3 regions of the Bradyrhizobium sp. CCGE-LA001 genome follow, and region 2 is predicted to be linked to each of the others. Evidence: predicted binding sites of a transcription regulator. Region 2 holds the regulator's gene; each other region holds the start of a gene.
The links. The regulator PhoB, encoded in region 2, activates phosphate uptake and scavenging genes when phosphate is short. The targets are predictions, from matches to a motif close to TGTCATNNANCTGTCAT.

Region 1 (6,100 bases), 540 kb from region 2:
CTTGCGGAGCAAGCTCAAGGCGGCCGAGCGCCGGGTCGCGGAGCTCGAGGCGGCCGCCGACACCGATTTCCTCCTGGAGATTCCGAACCGGCGCGGGTTCGAGCGCGCGCTCCAACGTGCCGTTGCCTATATGAAGCGCTACCGCGCCAGCGGGGCGCTGATCGTGCTCGACGTCGATCGGCTGAAGCCGATCAACGATTCCTTTGGACACGCTGCCGGCGACGAGGTGCTCAAGGCGATTGCGGCGACGCTGACGCGTCAGGTCCGCGCCTCGGACGTGGTGGGCCGTCTCGGAGGCGACGAGTTCGCGCTGCTGCTGTGGAATCTCAGCGAGACCGACGCCATGGCGAAGGCCGCCATCTTCGAGCAGGCGGTCGACGAGCTGTCATTCACCTTTCGGGGCCAGCAGGTGACTGCTGGCGCTTCCGCCGGCGTGGCGCTGCTGGGAGCGCAGTCCGACGCCGGCCGTGCCCTGGAGGAGGCCGATGCCGCCATGTATGTGCGCAAGGCGCACCGGCGGCACGAGCCGCGGATCAGGCTGGTGAGCAGGTGACGTTACAGCGTGGCCAGATCTTCCGGCACGTTGCCGAATTTGCGCAGCAGCGTGGCGTCGCCGAACTCGCCGGTCATCGGGTCGCCGCTGCGGCTGAATGCAACCGCACCGATGTTGCCTGCACCACGCGACAAGGCCTCGGCGCGCCGCAACGCTGCCGAGGAGCTCTGGCATTCCTCGGCGGCGCCGGCGACCGGCGAGCCATCGGCATCGATCAGGAAGGGCATTGCAACGTAATAGGTTACATCTGACATGGCGTTGCGCTCCAATGGTGAAGCTCAGGCGGCGCTGCTCTTGCTCCGCGAGGTCTCGGGAATGCAGCCGGCGGCAATCGCCGCCTGCAATTCTTCCAGCTCCGTCTCGAGATATTCGTTGGCCATGATCAGCGCCTTGATGGTGCTGCGCAGATTGCCGTCGCACATCGCGATCGCCTGATCGCAGGCTTGTTCATAATGGCTGTTGTCGAGAAGGGCGGTTGCCGGCATCTGCGTGGTCCTTCTGCCTTGTCTGGCGTGTTCTTTGGCGTGGTCCCTTGGCCTCGTCCGCCGGCGTTTTCCGCGGCGCTGGGGTGTCGAATGTTCCTATTTTGTTCTTTTCGAGTCAAGCGGATTCAGATGCGGCGAGCGGCCGCGAGATCGGCTCAACACGCTCAGGCAATGATGTCGGGTGTGATCTGGTCTTCGATGAACGCGATGCGATCGCGCAGCAACAGCTTGCGTTTCTTCAACCGCTGTAGCCGCAACAGGTCGGGGGCGGGCGATTGATGCAATGCATCGATCGCCGCATCGAGATCTCGGTGTTCCTGCTGCAACCGGGTGAGCTCGGCTTCGAGCTCACGCTCGTCTTCATTGGTCATGTCTGCGGTGGCCGAAAACCGATAGGCGTGAGATCTGGGCTGTGGATGCCCTGTGGAAATTATCGTCCTTGCGCGGCGTGATCGCAAGCGATCTCGGGCCGCCGCTCGACGATCTCCCGCAACATATTTCTGCGGATCGCCGAGGGGCGGCGCAAGCGCATTGATATCATGGATTTTTCCCGCGCGGTTCCCGTACTCACGCTTCGTTACATATGAATTTTCAAAAATGACGGAGCGACGACGGATATCCGTCGACAGAACGAATCGGTGATGTAGACTTGCTCGTCCGGATCGAATCCTGAGGTTCAACCCTACCGAGGAGGTTTCGAATGACAATTCAGGCACATCTTGTTGAATTGGAGCGGAAGCACAAACTTCTCGAAAACGAATTGCACGAAGCTCTCGTGCACCTTTCAACAGACGACCTGCAAATTGTTGAGTTGAAGCGCCGGAAGTTGATGGTCAAGGACCAGATCGAGCGTCTGAAGCAATCTGGCGACACGCTCCACTAGTACCCCCGTAACAATGTAGAGTTGATCTAACCCTTCCCGCAGGGATGACGCCTTTGCGCTCATCCCTGCTGCGAGGACGCACGCGCCGTGCAAAGATGTTTGCACGACGCTTATTCGCACGGCGCTTAGATGTCTGCGAGCTCGGCAACGTGATCCGCGATCGCGAGCGACGACGTCAGCCCCGGCGATTCGATGCCGAACAGGTTGATCAGACCTGTGACGCCGTGATCGCGCGGGCCCTGCATCAGAAAATCCTGCGTGGCCACCGCCGGGGGCACGATCTTCGGACGGATGCCCGAATAGCTCGGCATCAACGCGCCGTCGGGCAGCGTCGGCCAATATCTGCGGATCGCAGGGTAGAAGCGCTCGGCACGTGACGGGTCGACCTCGTAGTTGATCGTCTCGATCCACTCGACGTCGGGCCCGAAGCGGGCCTGCCCCGCCATGTCCAGCGTCAGGTGCACACCCAGCCCGCCGGGCTCGGGCACCGGGTAGATCAGGCGCGAGAACGGCGCCCTGGCATTGCAACTGAAATAGTTTCCCTTGGCGAGATAGGCCGGCGGAATGCGGTCCAGCGGCATGCCCTCGATGTTGCGCGCCACCATCGTCGCCGACAGCCCTGCGGCGTTGACGAGGAGGCTGCATTGCAGGGTCATCGGCGCTTCGCCGCCGGCTTCGATCTCGATCACGCCGGCGGCTGCCTTGGCGCGGACCAGGGGCGTGTGGAACGCGAAGGCCGCGCCCGCGTCCTCGGCTTCGCCGCGCAGCGAGAGCATGTAGGCGTGGCTGTCGATGATGCCGGTCGAGGGCGACAGCAGTGCGGCGTCGCAGGCGAGCGCCGGCTCCAGCGCGCGTGCGGCCTCGCCCGAAAGCAGCTCCATGTCGAGCACGCCGTTGGCTTCAGCATGCGCCTTGATCGATTGCAGCTTTTCCGTCTCCTTCGCACTGGTCGCGACGATCAGCTTGCCGCAATTCTTGTGCGGGATGCCGCGTTCGGCGCAGTAGCGATAGAGCGCGTGCTTGCCGTCCACGCACATGCGCGCCATCCAGCTCCCGGCGCGGTAGTAGATACCGGCATGGATCACCTCGCTGTTGCGTGATGACGTGATGGTGCCGATGGCCTCGGCTTCCTCGAGCACGATGACCTCGCGCCCGGCCTGCGCGAGCCTTCGAGCCACCGCGAGCCCGACCACGCCGGCTCCGATGACGACGCAGTCGACCCTATCCATGATTGTGCAGGCGGTCCGCTGGAGGAGCCGGTGGCAGGAGGGCTGCAGAGGCGGGCGTGCGGCCGTTTTCCGTTAAGGAGGCGTTTATCATGTCAGGGCAATTGCCGTGTTTCGCGTCACATTTTTCTGTTGCACGTACAGGCGTTTACCCGATCCAAACCCGTGAAGCCAGACAATCCGACGTTGAAATCGCGGGTGGCTGATGGCTGAGAAGAACTGGCACGTGGGCAGCACGCTTCCGATTGCTGTGCAGGCCGTCGTGTGCCTGGCCGGCGCGGTCGCGCCTGCGCGCGCCTTTGCGCTGTCGGACGCCTTCGCCGCTCCGGCTGATCTCGCCAGGCTCAATCCCAGCGTAATCTGGGAAGCCTTGATTGCGGGCATCGTTCTCTGCTCGTTCCTCGCCGCGATCGTACTGTGGATCCATTCTTCGCTGCGCCGGACCCGGCGCTTGCAGTTGCGGCGCAATGCCTTCGTCTCCTCCGCCATGAACAATCTCAACCAGGGCGTGGTGATGACGGATGCGCAGCGGCGCGTCATCTTCTGCAACGACCGCTACCTCGAGATCTATGGCCTGACGCGGTCGGAGATCCGGCCCAACATGACCGGCCACGACCTTCTCGAGCTGCGGCGCCGGCGGGGGGTGCTGGATGCCGCTACCGACGAGGAGTTCTACCAGAAGGCGTCAAGCACCAACGGCTTGATCACCGAAATGCCGGACGGACGGGCCATCCTGGTGAAGTTCTTCGTGCTCCCGAACGGCGGCTCGGTGGCGACGCATCTCGACGTCAGCGAAGAGCGCAGGCTGTCGCAACAGCTCGCCTCCACCAAGCAATTCCTGGAGACGGTGCTGGACAACGTGCCGGCCTGTGTCGCCGCCAAGAACATCGAGGACGGCCGCTATATCTTCGCGAATACGGCCTATGAGCGGTTCTGGGGCTTCTCGCGGGATCATGTCGTCGGCAAGAATGCGCGCGAGCTGTTCGCGCCGGGCTCGGCGGCTACCATCGAGGCGACTGACCGCGCGGCGCTCGATTCGCCGGACGGCCAGTTCCGCAATGAATTCGAGGTCGAGCGGGGCGGAGAGCGGCGCATGGTCGCCTCGATCCGGATCGCGGTCCGCAATGACGGCAACAAGCCCGGATTCCTGCTGCTGGTGTTCGAGGACATCACGGACCGCCGCTCGCTGTCGCAGGAGCTGGAGAGCACCAAGAGGTTCCTCGAGCTCGTGGTCGACAACATCCCGGTGGCGTTGATCGTGGAGCAGGTCAAGGACGGCCGCTATCTGCTCGCCAACCGCAGCGCCGAGTCGATCCTCAACCGCAGGCGCGAGGAAACCACGGGCCTGACCGCCGCCGATATCTTCAATCCGAAGGAAGCCAAGCTGATCATCGCGCGCGACGAGGCCGCGATCAAGAAGCGCGGGATGATCTCCGAGGAGCATCCGATCTCGACAAAGGACGGCCTGCGCCTGTTCCTGACCCGCCGCGCCACCGTGCTGAACGATGACGGCGAACCGCAATATCTGATCAAGACCCACGAGGACGTCACCGATCGCCGGCAGACCGAGTCGCGCATGGCGCACATGGCCTATCACGACGGCCTCACCGACCTGCCGAACCGCGCCGCCTTCCTGCAGGCGCTGACCCAGATGATCGAGGCCTGCGAAGGCACCAGCGAGGAGTTCGCCGTCCTCTGCGTCGATCTCGACGGCCTCAAGGAGGTCAACGACGTCTTCGGCCATGCGCTCGGCGACAAGCTCTTGATCGAGGTGGCCCACCGGCTCCTGGACTCCGCACGCGGCGGGGTGGTGGCGCGCCTGTCGGGCGACGAGTTCGGCCTGATCATCGACGGCAAGCAGCCGCAGGCGGGCCTGGCGCTGGCGCAGCAGATCGGCGAAGCCGTCGCCCGCGAATTCCAGATCGACGGCCGCCCGGTCCGCGCAGGTATCACCACAGGCATGTCGATCTTCCCGCATAACGGCGCTGATGGCGCCTCGCTGCTCGCCAATGCCGGTGCGGCCCTGTTCCGCGCCAAGCAGAAGTCACGCGGCACGATCAGCCTCTATCAGCCGGAGATGGACCAGCAGATCCGCGATCGCCGCGTGCTGCATCAGGACCTCTCGATGGCGATCAAGAACGGCGAGCTCTCGCTCGCCTTCCAGCCGCAGGGCGTCGCCGGCAACAGCGTCGCCGAGAGCGAGATCATCGGCTTCGAGGCATTGGCGCGCTGGCAGCATCCGGTGCGCGGCCAAGTTTCGCCGGCCGAGTTCATTCCGATCGCGGAGGAAAGCGGCCTGATCGTCGAGATGGGCGAGTGGATCCTGCGCGAGGCCTGCCGCGAGGCGGCGTCCTGGCCGAAACCGCTCCAGGTCGCGGTCAACCTGTCGCCGGCGCAGTTCATGCACGGCGACGTGGTCGGGCTGGTCCATTCGATCCTGATCGAGACCGGCCTTGCCCCCGGCCGGCTCGAGTTGGAGATCACCGAAGGCGTCTTGATCGAGGATTTCGCCCGCGGCCTTGCGCTGCTGCGCCGGCTGAAGGCCCTCGGGGTGCGCATCTCCATGGACGATTTCGGCAGCGGCTATTCCTCGCTGAGCTATCTCCAGGCGTTCCCATTCGACAAGATCAAGATCGACCGCGCCTTCATCATCAATCTCGGCCGCAACCCGCAATCGGCGGCGATCGTGCGTGCGGTGATCGATCTCGGTCACGGCCTCGAAATGTCGATCATCGCGGAAGGCGTAGAGACCCTCGATCAGCTCGCCTTCCTGGCCAAGGAAGGCTGCGACGGCGTGCAGGGCTACCTGCTCGGCAAGCCTTTGCCGATCGGAAAATATTCTGGCCTCGTCGGCCGCACCGAAGTCATGGAGCTTGCGCTCAAGACCGGCTAGTGAAGACGGGGCTCTTCGCTCCTTCTCGACGGCCTCATGGCGGATTACGACCTTGCGATC
Region 2 (6,100 bases):
CGCCGGATGGCAATGGCCGAGCGCGTTCACCGCAACACCCGAGGTGAAATCGAGATAGCGATCGCCATTGGTCGCGATCAGCCAGCAGCCTTCGCCGCGCTCGAAACCAAGGTCGGCCCTGGCGAAAACGGGAAGCAGATGCGGCGCGGCGCTGTTGGTCATGACCATCACTTGGATGTTGCATTTGAATGTTGAGACCTGCCTGGTATGCCTTGCGCAGCGCACCATTGACCGGTCCGGAAAACGAAACGTGCCGCCTTTTAAGGGCGGCACGCGGCACTATCTTATGCCTGGCAAGACGGGTGTCAATGCCGCCCGGAAAGCCTCGCGAAACGCTGATTCCGTAGTCTTGCGGTGCCGATTTTGCGGGGTTTTCACCACGGAACATGTGGAAGCGAGTCGGCGGACTCTTGCGCGGGAGTCACGCCATATTGTAGCGTTTGGACTGTCAGATACGACATCTCGTGCAGCGGTTCTGATCCCAAGAGTCCTCATGTACCGGCGTAAACGTTCGGGCGCTCGTTGCGCGCCCGGCGAGCCTTAAGGGATTCTGGCGGCACGGGTTTTTTCAAGGCTTAGGCATTCGCTGCGAGGCCCCAGGATGGCGGCGCGCAGCGAGGGAAAGGGTGCAATGACGGTTTTGACCTGGTCCGATGATCGCGTCGAGCAGCTGAAAAAGCTCTGGGAGGCCGGACTTTCGGCCAGCCAGATCGCGGCTGAGCTCGGCAATGTGACCCGCAATGCCGTGATCGGCAAAGTGCACAGGCTCGGCCTGTCCGGCCGCGCCAAGAGTCCGTCTTCGGCCGCGCCCCGGCCGCGCAAGGCGCGTCCGGCGCAGCACATGATGCGGGTGACCCGTCCGATCTCACGCGGCAACACCGCGCTGGCGCAGGCCTTCGAGGTCGAGGTCGAGGCAGAGCCCGTCACCTACGACAACGTGGTGCCGATGAGCCAGCGGCTGTCGCTGCTGGAATTGAACGAGGCGACCTGCCACTGGCCGGTCGGCGATCCCTCGAGCCCGGATTTCTTCTTCTGCGGCGGCAAGGCGCTCTCCGGCCTGCCCTACTGCGCCCAGCACTCGCGCGTCGCCTATCAGCCCGCAGCGGATCGTCGGCGCGCGCCGGCCAAGCCGAGCACGCGGTGAGCGGGGTTTAACTGACTGCAAGGACAGCAGCCGTCGCGCGATGACGGCTCCAATTGCTCGGTGTCACCCCCGCGAACGCGGGGATCCATAACCTCAGGGCGCAAGTGTTGCGCGAGATGGTCACACCGAGTCGTCGCCCAACCACGTCTTGTGTTTATGGGTCCCGGGTTCGCGCTGCGCGCGCCCCGGGACGACAGTTGAGATTGTAGCCACAGCTGCCAGCGAACAAACTCAAAAACCTTACGTCTGCTCCGCCTTCGCAAACCGATCGTCGAGCGCATAGCCGGCACCGCGGACCGTGCGGATCGGGTCCTGCTCGCGGCCGAGATTGAGCAGCTTGCGCAGGCGGCCGATATGGACGTCGACGGTGCGTTCGTCGATGTAGATGTCGCGGCCCCAGACGCTGTCGAGCAGTTGCTCGCGCGAGAACACGCGGCCCGGATGCTCCAGGAAGAACTCCAGAAGGCGATACTCGGTCGGGCCGAGATCGATCGGCCGGCCCGAGCGCGCGACGCGGCGCTTGTCGCGGTCGAGCTCGATGTCGCCATAGGCCAGCACAGTGGCGAGCCGCTCCGGGCTTGCCCGCCGCAGAAGGCCCTTCACCCGCGCCAGCAGCTCCGGCACCGAGAACGGCTTGACGATGTAATCGTCGGCGCCGGTCGCAAGACCCCGCACCCGCTCGCTCTCCTCGCCGCGCGCGGTGAGCATGATGATCGGCAGCTGCTTGGTCTCGGGACGGGTGCGCAGACGCCGGCACAGCTCGATGCCTGACAGCCCCGGCAGCATCCAGTCGAGCACGATCAGATCGGGGATGTGTTCCTTGAGGCGAGTGTCGGCGTCGTCGCCGCGCATCACCGTCTCCACGTCATAGCCGTCGCCTTCGAGGTTGTAGCGCAGAAGCTCGGTGAGAGCTTCTTCGTCTTCAACCACCATAATGCGTGCGCCCATGTGGTCGTCGCTCCTTAAGTCGTCAGGTATTCGGGACCGTCGTGGCGAAGGTCGTCATGTCGCCCTTCGGCCGCTTGTCGGTCATCGCCTGACCCTCGATCATGTAGAACACGGTCTCGGCGATGTTGGTGGCGTGGTCGCCGATCCGCTCGATGTTCTTGGCGCAGAACATCAGGTGGATGCAGAACGAGATGTTGCGCGGATCCTCCATCATGTAGGTGAGGAGCTCGCGGAACAGCGAGGTGCAGATGGCGTCGACCTCCTCGTCGCCCTTCCACACCGCCATCGCCGCCGGCAGGTCATGCGCGGCATAGGCGTCCAGCACCGACTTGACCTGCTGCTGCACGAGGTCGGTCATGTGCTCGAGGCCGCGAAACAGCTTCAGCGGATGGAAGTCCGCATCCAGCGCGGCGACGCGTTTGCCCATGTTCTTGGCGAGGTCGCCGATGCGCTCCAGATCGGTCGCGACGCGCATGGCGCCGACGATCTCGCGCAGGTCGACCGCCATCGGCTGGCGGCGGGCGATGGTGAGCACGGCGCGCTCCTCGATGCGCTTCTGCAGCGCGTCGAGCTCGGCGTCGATGGTGACGACGCGCTGGCCGAGTGCGACGTCGCGGCGGATCAGCGCGTCGACGGAGTCGACGATCATGCGCTCGGCGATGCCCCCCATCTCGGCGACCAGGCGGGTGAGCTCCTGGAGGTCGGTGTCGAAGGCCTTTGCGGTATGTTCAGAACCCATGTCCCGTCTCCTCAGCCGAACCGGCCGGTGATGTAATCCTGCGTGCGCCGGTCGCTCGGCGACGTGAAGATCTTGCTGGTGTCGTCGAACTCGATCAGCTCGCCGAGATACATGAAGGCGGTCTTGTCGGAGACACGGGCCGCCTGCTGCATGTTATGGGTGACGATCGCGATCGTGTAATTTTCGGACAGTTCCTGGATCAGCTCCTCGACCTTGGCGGTCGAGATCGGATCGAGCGCCGAGCAGGGCTCGTCGAACAGGATCACCTCGGGCCGCACCGCGACGGTGCGCGCGATGCAGAGACGCTGCTGCTGGCCGCCGGAGAGCGACAGGCCGGAGGCGTTGAGCTTGTCCTTGACCTCGTTCCACAACGCGCCGCCGCGCAGCGCCTTCTCGACCCGATCATCCATCTCGGATTTCGAGATCTTCTCGTAGAGGCGGATGCCGAAGGCGATGTTCTCGTAGATCGTCATCGGGAACGGCGTCGGCTTCTGGAACACCATGCCGACGCGGGCGCGCAGCAGGTTGAGGTCGAGCTTAGGATCGAGGATGTTGGTCTGATCCAGCAACAGCTGGCCGGTGGCACGCTGGCCCGGATAGAGATCGTACATCCGGTTGAAGATGCGCAGCAGGGTCGACTTGCCGCAGCCCGACGGGCCGATGAACGCCGTGACGCGGTTGGTGCCGAGCGCCAGATTGATGTTCTTCAGCGCGTGGTGCTCACCGTAATAGAAGTTCAGGTTGCGCGCGGTGACCTTGGCGGGCGCCTCGGGCAACGGCTGCGAGCCGGGGTGAACGGTCGGCGCACTGACGGAAACAGACATTTCGCTCATTTTGCAGTCCTCTCGGCGCCAAGGATGCGCGCGCCAATGTTCAGGGCAAGCACAGTCAGAGTGATGAGCAGCGCGCCGCTCCAGGCGAGTTGCTTCCAATATTCGTAGGGGCTCTGCACGAAGTTGTTGATGGTCACCGGCAGGTTGGCCATCGTCTTGTTCAGGCCGAGGCTGAAGAACTGGTTCGACAGCGCCGTGAACAGCAGCGGCGCGGTCTCGCCCGCGACGCGGGCAGTCGCCAGCAGCACGCCGGTGATGAGGCCGGAGCGCGCGGCCCGATAGGCGATGCGCTTGATCACCAGCGACCGCGGCAGACCGAGCGCGGAGGCCGCCTCGCGCAGCGGGTTCGGCACCAGCAGCAGCATGTCTTCGGTGGTGCGCACCACGACCGGGATCACGATGACGGCGAGCGCCAGCGCGCCGGCGATGGCCGAGAAGCCCCGCATCGGCACCACCACCGCGCCGTAGATGAACAGGCCGATGATGATCGAGGGCGCCGACAGGAGAATGTCGTTGATGAAGCGGATCACCGAGGTCAGCTTGTCGTTGCGGCCGTACTCGGCGAGATAGGTGCCGGCGAACAGGCCGAGCGGCGCGCCGATGCCGACGCCGATCACGGTCATGATGAGCGAGCCGACGATGGCGTTGAGCAGACCGCCCTCGTTCGATCCGGGCGGCGGCGTGTTCTCGGTGAAGACCTGGAGGTTGAGCCCGGCAAGGCCGTTGTAAAGCAGTGTTGCCAAGATCAGCGCGAGCCAGGTGACGCCGAACGCTGCGGCTGCGATGCAGAGGCCGCGAATGACGATGTCCCAGCGGCGGCGGCGTAAATAGATCGGGTTCATGGCTTCACTTCCCCGCCTTGGTTTCCAGGCGCAGCAGCATCAACCGGGCGGCCGCGAGCACGAAGAACGTCAGCACGAACAGCAAGAGGCCGAGCAGGATCAGGCCGGACTGGTGCAGGCCGTCGCTTTCGGCGAACTCGGAAGCAATCGCCGCCGAGATCGTGGTGCCCGGCGCGAAGATCGAGGAGGAGATGCGGAACGAATTGCCGATGATGAAGGTCACCGCCATGGTCTCGCCCAGCGCGCGGCCGAGCGCCAGCATGACGCCGCCGATGATGCCGACGCGGGTGTAGGGGATCACCACGCTGCGGACGACTTCCCAAGTGGTGCAGCCGACGCCGTAGGCGGCTTCCTTGAGCACCGGCGGCACCGTCTTGAACACGTCGACCGAGATCGACGTGATGAAGGGCAGCACCATGATGGCGAGAATCAGCGCCGCGTTGAACAGGCTGAGGTAGGACGGAGGCCCTGCGAAGATAGCGCCCAGCACGGGGACGCCGTCGAAGACCCTGATCATGAAGGGCTGGAACGTGTTGGCCAGGAACGGGCCGAGCACGAAGAAGCCCCACATGCCGTAGATGATCGAGGGAATGCCGGCGAGCAGCTCGACCGCCATGCCGATCGGGCGGCGCAGCCATTGCGGGCAGAGCTCGGTGAGGAAGATCGCAATGCCGAGACCGACCGGAATGGCGATCAGCATCGCGATGAAGGAGGTGACGAGCGTGCCGTAGATCGGCCCGAGCGCGCCGAGCACGGGCGGATCGGCCGACGGCGCCCAGCGCTGCGTCCACAGGAACGGCAGGCCGTATTCCTTGATCGCGGGGAAGGCTCCGACAATTAAGGACATGATGATGCCGCCGAGGATAAGCAGCACCGAGATTGCGGAAAGCCGCGTGATCCAGTAGAAGGTGACGTCGCCGAGCTTGAACGCGCTCAAAGCCTTGGCGCGATCATACGGTCCGGCGTCGTCGATTACATCGCTCTGAACGGCCATCTCTGCCACGCCGATCCCCTGTACCCGTTTATGTATACGCTTGTTTTTGGTGCGGGGCCCCGGATGCGGCGCTAGCCCATCCGGGGCTTGGTTCTTGCGGATCAGCGGCCCAGCACTTCAGGCTCCGCCGCCTCCGGGACGCGAGAGGAGAGCCTCAGCTCTTGATTTCGGCAGCCCAGGTCTTCTCGACCTGCTGGACGACGCTGTCCGGCATCGGGATGTAGTCGAGGTCCTCGGCCATCTTGCCGCCGTTCTTGAAGGCCCAGCGGAAGAACTTGATGGCCTCCTGCGAGGCAGCCTTGTCGGTGGCGGACTTGTGCATGAGGATGAAGGTCGCCGCCGTGATCGGCCAGGACTTGTCGCCGGGCTGGTCGGTCAGGATGACGTAGTAGCCGGGGGCCTTGGACCAGTCGGCGTTGGAGGCGGCCGCCTGGAAGGCTTCGACGGTCGGCTGCACCGGCTTGCCGGCCTTGTTGACGAGACCGGCGTAGGTCAGCTTGTTCTGCTTGGCATAGGCGTACTCGACATAGCCGATCGAGTTCTTGGTCTGGCTGATGTTACCCGACACGCCTTCGTTGCCCTTGGCGCCGACGCCGACCG
Region 3 (6,100 bases), 1.2 Mb from region 2:
GCAGAGCGGGTGGAGTTTCTGGTGGAGAACGGGTGAGTTGCTTCTTCCCCTCCCCCCTTGCGGGAGAGGGTGGCTCGCTGCGCAGCGGCGAGACGGGTGAGGGGTACGTCTCCGCGAATGTTAGTCTGAGTTTGGGGAGGCATACCCCTCATCCGGCGCTTCGCGCCACCTTCTCCCACAAGGGGAGAAGGGAAGTGGAGGTCCGCGGCGAGCACCATCGTTCAGGCGATAGCTCGCCTGCCGATGATCGCGAAGCGCAGCTTGCTCGAGATGAAATCGATCGCGGCGACCGCGACCAGAATCATCAGGATCAGGAACGACACCTTCTGCCATTCGAGCACGCGGATCTGCTCGGCGAGCTGGAGGCCGATGCCGCCCGCGCCGACGATGCCGATGATGGTGGCCGAGCGGGTGTTGGATTCGATGAAATAGAGCACCTGGCCTGCGATCACCGGCAGGACCTGCGGCAACAGGCCGAAGCGGATCTCGTGCAGTGCGCTGCCGCCGGAGGCCCGGATGCCTTCGACCTGCTTCTGGTCGGCGCCTTCGATCGCCTCCGAGAACAGCTTGCCGAACGCGCCGAAATCCGCGACCGCGATGGCGAGCACGCCGGCGAACGGGCCGAGCCCGACCACGTTGATCCAGACCAGCGCCCAGATCAACGTGTCGACGCCGCGGATCGAATCGAGGACACGGCGGACGGGGAAACGCAGAATTTTCGACGCCACCACGTTACGCGCGGCGAGCAGACTGACGGGGAGCGCGAAGATGGCGGCGAGCGTGGTGCCGAGCAGCGCGATCGACAGCGTCTCGCCCAGCGCCTTCAGGTAGACCGGCAGCGAGGAGCCCGGATCGGGCGGGATCATCATCCGGCCGATCCAGCCGAGCTGACTAAGGCCGGCGACGAAGCGTGACGGCGAGAAGTCGAGATCGACCAGGCCGTAGATGAGAATCGCGAACGCCGCCACGATCATTGCAGGCGTCGCCAGCCGCGCCGAGGCGGGCCGGTCGAACACATCAGGGTAGCGCGCACGCATCTCTCGCGTGTCGACCTCCTGCTTCGTCACGCCCGCGCCTCCTTGCCGAACAGGCGGCCGCGCAGCCAGCCGGTGGTGATGTCGATGACGAAGACGGTGACGATGATGGTGAGCAGGATCGCGCTGACGTCGGAGTAATAGAACTTGCGGATCGCGACGACGAGCTCCTGGCCGATGCCGCCGGCACCGACGAAACCCATCACCGAGGCCTCGCGGACGTTGATCTCGAAGCGCAGCAGCGCATAGCTGGCATAGCCCGCGGTCACCTGCGGCACCACGGCAAAGCGCATGCAGGCGAGCCAGCTCGCGCCGGTGGATCGGATGCCCTCGACCGGCTTCATGTCGGCATTCTCGACGATCTCCGAGAACAGCTTGCCGAGCGCACCGGTGGAGTGGATGGCGATCGCGAGCACGCCCGCCATCGGACCGAGCCCGAAGGCGATGACGAAGACCAGTGCGAAGACGATGCCGGGAACGGTGCGGGCGAATTCGAGCAGACGCCGCACCACGAAGCGCAGCCAGGGCGCCGGCGAGGTGTTCTCGGCCGCGAAGAAATTCAGGATGAAGGCGAAGGTCGCGCCGATCAGCGTGCCGACATAGGAGATTAGCAGCGTCTCGGCCAGCATCTTCAGCCATTTGCGCCAGCCCCACAGCCACTCGCCGACATCGGTCCAGACCCGCTGGCCGCTGTCGAGCGTGAGGATGCGGTCGAAATAGCTGACGAAGTTGCCGAAATAGGTGAACAGCGTCCGCAGATTCACTTCGGCGCCGACCGCGGCGAGAAAGAGCGCCGCGGCGAACACCACCGTTCCCAGAAAGAGGCGCCATCGCCTGCGCGCGACCGCCTGGCGATAGGCCGCGTTGAGCACGGCGAGCTGCTGCTCGGGAAGGATCGAAACCGCGACGGTCATCTTGTCAGGAATTGGCTCGCAAAAAAGAGAAAGAGCCGGGCCCATCGACCCGGCTCCAGTTGCATCGCCCTGAGATCAGGACGCCTTCTTCTTGCGTAGCGCATCGACGAACTTGATCAGCTCGATCGTGCCATCCCAATCCTTGGTCGTGGCGGCATGGAAGCCCTTCTTCTGGCCGTCGGAGAGACGATCGAATGCGGCCTTGTCCTTGGTCGGCGCATCGAAGAACGCCTTGGCGATGGCGGCCTTGGCGTCATCGGGCAGATCGGAATTATAGGCGTAGGGTCCGTTGATGATCGGCGCCGATTTGTGGACGATGCGGAAATCGTCCTTCTTCATCGGCGAGCCGTCGGCATTCTTCAGCATGCCCTTGGTCAGCATCTGCGCCAGCGTGGAATCGTTGTCGCTGGTCCACTGGTTGGCGGCGACGTCGACCGTGCCCTGCGCCAGCGCCAGCATCGCGTTCTCGTGGCTGCCGGTGAAGACAACCTTGCTGAAATAGGTGTCGGCGTCGTGGATGCCCAATTTGTCGAGTTCAAAGCGCGGCACGTTGTTGCCGGAGGTCGAGTTGGGGTCGACGAGGCCGAGGTTCTTGCCCTTGAGGTCGTCGATCTTCTTGTAGGCGCTGCCTGCCTTGACGAAGAACACCGAGTAATAACCGGTCGAACCGTCGGCGTTGATGTCGTTGGCGAAGGCGTCGGTCTTGACGCCGGTCAGGCGGGCGCGGGCGAACGAGGCCGAGCCGTAGCTCGCGATCTGGATGTTGCCGGCGCGCTGGCCTTCGATGACGGCGGCGTAGTCGTTGGCAATGCGCAGCGTGACCTTCACGCCCAGTTCCTTGGAGAGATAGCTGACGAACGGCGCCCAGCGCTCGGTCACGCCGGAGGCGTTCTCGGCCGGGACGACCGCGAAGGTCAGCTCGGGATATTTGGCCTTCCAGTCGTTGGCCGAGGCGGAGGCCGTAAAAGCGAGCGCAGCGGCGCCGGCGAGGACTAATCTACGAGTGAGCATGATACCCTCTTCATCATCAGTTGGGGTCGGTTGACGCAAACACTTGCAACGCAACGCGGCTCAGGCAGCCGCAGCCGTTCCGAGTGCCGGAACGCCCTCGGGCGCCGGGACGGGCGCGCCGCCCATGACGTCGGCGGCTTCGAGATCGTAGAGCTCGCGCGCCACGCGGTCGGTCAGCGCGGACGGTGCGCCGTCGAACACCACGCGGCCGGCGGCCATGCCGATCAGGCGGTCGCAATAGCTGCGCGCGAGATCGAGCGAATGCAGGTTGCAGAGCACCGTTATGCCGAAATGTTTGTTGATGCGCAGCAGCGCATCCATCACGATCTTGGTGTTGCGTGGATCGAGCGAGGCGATCGGCTCGTCGGCGAGGATGATGTCGGGCTGCTGCACCAGGGCCCGGGCGATCGCGACGCGCTGCTGCTGGCCGCCGGAGAGCTGGTCGGCGCGCTGCGCGGCGAGCGTCGCGATGTCGAACTGTTCCAGCGCAGACATCGCCAGCGCCTTGTCCTGTTCCGGCCAGATTTGCGAGAGCGAGCGCCAGGCCGGCATCGTGGCGAGGCGCCCCATCAGGACATTGGTCAGGACATCGAGCCGGCCGACCAGGTTGAACTGCTGGAAGATCATCGCCGAACGCGCCCGCCACTGACGCAGCTCCTTGCCGCGCAGCGCAGTGACGTCGAGACCGTCGAACAGGATCCTGCCCTGGGTCGGGGTCACCAGGCGGTTGACGGCCCGGAGCAGCGTCGATTTGCCGGCACCGGAACGTCCGATCACACCGACGAAACCGCCGGGAGAGATTTGAAACGAAGCGTCGTCCACCGCGGCTTTTGCGCCGAAGCGGCACGTCAGACCTTCAACCACCAGCATGCAGGGCTCCAGAGTAGCTGGGGCCCACCGCTAACGCCGGCGCTTGACACTTGTGTGACATCAGCGTTGCGGTGCGGCGATCCTCCACAGCTCATCCCCTGTCATCGCTACGTCATGACATCGTCATCAAACCGCTCGAAGAGGAACGCTCCGCCCACGCCCTGGATACGATATGGCAGCCAAAGCTCTTTCGATTCAGCCGACCATCGACCCTTCGGCCACACTGCACGAGACGAGGCTCGGCGCCTATACCGAGGTCGGCGCGCGCACCATCCTGCATGAAGTGGCGATGGGTGATTACTCCTATGTCGTCAACGATGCGCAGATCACCTACACCACCATCGGAAAGTTCTGCTCGATCGCTGCGATGACGCGCATCAACCCCGGCAATCATCCGATGCACCGCGCGACGCAGGCGCACTTCACCTACCGATCCAGCGCCTATTTCGAAGGCGAAAGCGACGATGCCGAATTCTTCGCCTGGCGGCGCCAGCATCACGTCCATATCGGCCATGACGTCTGGATCGGCCATGGCGCGATCGTGCTGCCGGGCCGCAACATCGGCACCGGTGCGGTGATTGCGGCCGGCGCCATCGTCACCAAGGACGTACCGGCCTACACCATCGTCGCCGGCAATCCCGCCCGTATCGTGCGGCGGCGGTTCTCGGAGGAAATTTCCGGACGGCTCGCGAAGCTGGCTTGGTGGGACTGGGATCACGACAAATTGCGCAAAGCGCTGCCTGATTTCCGCAAGCTCGGGATTGAAGATTTCCTGGCGACATACGAAGCACAGGCGAGCTCCTTCCCCGGGTCTCCCAGCAAACGAAGCGCGGTCGCGTGACAGAGATATTCCTTGAAGGCGGCCGGGCCCTGATCGGCGCCGAGCTCGTCGAAACCTCACTCCTCGTGTCCGGAGCGGACATTGTAGAGATCGATGGCTCACGCGGCCGTTCGCGGCTGGCGATCGATGCGCGCAACCTGCTCGTGCTCCCCGGCATCGTCGATCTGCATGGCGATGCCTTCGAGCGCCAGATGATGCCGCGCGCCGGCGTCGACTTTCCGATCGACGTCGCGCTCGCCGACAGTGACCGTCAGGCGATCAGCAACGGCATCACCACCGTGTTTCACGCCACGACCTGCTCGTGGGAACCGGGCCTGCGCAGCGCCGACAATGCGCGCGGCCTGATGGAGGCGATCGAGCGACAGCGCCCGCAATTCGCCGCCGACACCCGCTTCCACCTGCGCCACGAGACCTACAATCTCGACGCCGAAGCCGAGATCAGCCAGTGGCTCGCCGAAGGCCGCGTCGACCTGTTCGCCTTCAACGACCACATGGACGGCACCGTCGCCGACATGGCCAAGCCCCGCAAGCGCAACCGCATGGTCGAGCGCACCGGCCTTTCGAGCGAGGATTTCGACCGGCTCGTCGGGCTCGTGGTCGCGCGGGCTGGCGACGTGCCGGCCTCGGTAGCGCGACTGGCCGCGACGGCTCGCGCGACGGGGGTGCGGATGCTCTCGCACGACGATGCGACGCCGGCGATGCGTCAGGAGTTTCGCGAGCTCGGCGCATTGATCGCCGAGTTTCCGATCAATGAGGAGACGGCGCGAGCAGCCGCAAGCCACGGCGATGCCATCGTCTACGGCGCGCCGAACGTCGTGCGCGGCGGCAGCCACACCGGCTGGACCAAGGCGTCGGACATGATCGCCAAGGGTCTCTGCTCGGTGCTGGCGTCGGACTATTATTATCCTGCACAGCTGCTCGCCGCATTCCGCCTCGCCGCCGACGGCGTGCTGCCGCTGACGGAAGCGTGGGACTTGGTCTCCGCCGGCCCCGCGCGTGCCACCGGTCTGACCGATCGCGGTGTGCTTGCCGAGGGACGCCGCGCCGACATCCTGCTCGTCGACGACAGCGTGGCACTGCGACCGCGGCTCATCGCGGTGATCTCGGGCGGCAAGCTCGTGCACCTCACCGATGCCACGCGGCTGCTCGCAGCGGTGGCAACGCCGCGCGAGGCTGTCGCCGCGGCCTAAATTGGCTATGCTGAGGTGATGACAGGTTTTCCCCGCTACGCGATCTATTTTGCCGCCGGCTCTGACAGCGCCCTCTCCCGCTTCGGAGCCGAGCTGCTCGGATATGATGCCTACACCGGCGACGAGCTGCCGTTTCCGCACGACGCACTGCATGTCGCGCCGGATTGGCGCGACATCACTGCCGATCCCCGCAAATACGGCTTCCACGCCACGTTGAAGGCACCGATGGCGCTCGCGCCT

Region 1: a site for PhoB is predicted at 1,636-1,652, ahead of BCCGELA001_RS31975 (YdcH family protein). Genes of this name have one in related genera too.
Region 3: a site for PhoB is predicted at 3,940-3,956, ahead of phnC (phosphonate ABC transporter ATP-binding protein). Genes of this name have one in related genera too.

The regions. Positions count from the first base shown of each region.
Region 1 is NZ_CP013949.1:7,011,728-7,017,827, reverse strand. Features, by position in the region: gene BCCGELA001_RS31995 (GGDEF domain-containing protein) at 1-553, shown strand, start outside; gene BCCGELA001_RS31990 (hypothetical protein) at 556-807, opposite strand; gene BCCGELA001_RS31985 (hypothetical protein) at 832-1,038, opposite strand; gene BCCGELA001_RS31980 (YdcH family protein) at 1,203-1,409, opposite strand; gene BCCGELA001_RS31975 (YdcH family protein) at 1,739-1,921, shown strand; gene BCCGELA001_RS31970 (NAD(P)/FAD-dependent oxidoreductase) at 2,047-3,150, opposite strand; gene BCCGELA001_RS31965 (sensor domain-containing protein) at 3,353-6,040, shown strand; gene BCCGELA001_RS31960 (glycerol-3-phosphate dehydrogenase) at 6,077-6,100, shown strand, end outside.
Region 2 is NZ_CP013949.1:7,550,779-7,556,878, forward strand. Features, by position in the region: gene BCCGELA001_RS34320 (aspartate aminotransferase family protein) at 1-162, opposite strand, end outside; gene BCCGELA001_RS34325 (GcrA family cell cycle regulator) at 632-1,144, shown strand; gene phoB (phosphate regulon transcriptional regulator PhoB) at 1,385-2,092, opposite strand; gene phoU (phosphate signaling complex protein PhoU) at 2,115-2,831, opposite strand; gene pstB (phosphate ABC transporter ATP-binding protein PstB) at 2,843-3,664, opposite strand; gene pstA (phosphate ABC transporter permease PstA) at 3,661-4,506, opposite strand; gene pstC (phosphate ABC transporter permease subunit PstC) at 4,511-5,500, opposite strand; gene pstS (phosphate ABC transporter substrate-binding protein PstS) at 5,655-6,100, opposite strand, start outside.
Region 3 is NZ_CP013949.1:868,077-874,176, reverse strand. Features, by position in the region: gene phnF (phosphonate metabolism transcriptional regulator PhnF) at 1-36, shown strand, start outside; gene phnE (phosphonate ABC transporter, permease protein PhnE) at 222-1,037, opposite strand; gene phnE (phosphonate ABC transporter, permease protein PhnE) at 1,064-1,948, opposite strand; gene phnD (phosphonate ABC transporter substrate-binding protein) at 2,024-2,959, opposite strand; gene phnC (phosphonate ABC transporter ATP-binding protein) at 3,020-3,829, opposite strand; gene BCCGELA001_RS04130 (transferase hexapeptide repeat family protein) at 4,002-4,670, shown strand; gene BCCGELA001_RS04125 (alpha-D-ribose 1-methylphosphonate 5-triphosphate diphosphatase) at 4,667-5,860, shown strand; gene BCCGELA001_RS04120 (DUF1045 domain-containing protein) at 5,879-6,100, shown strand, end outside.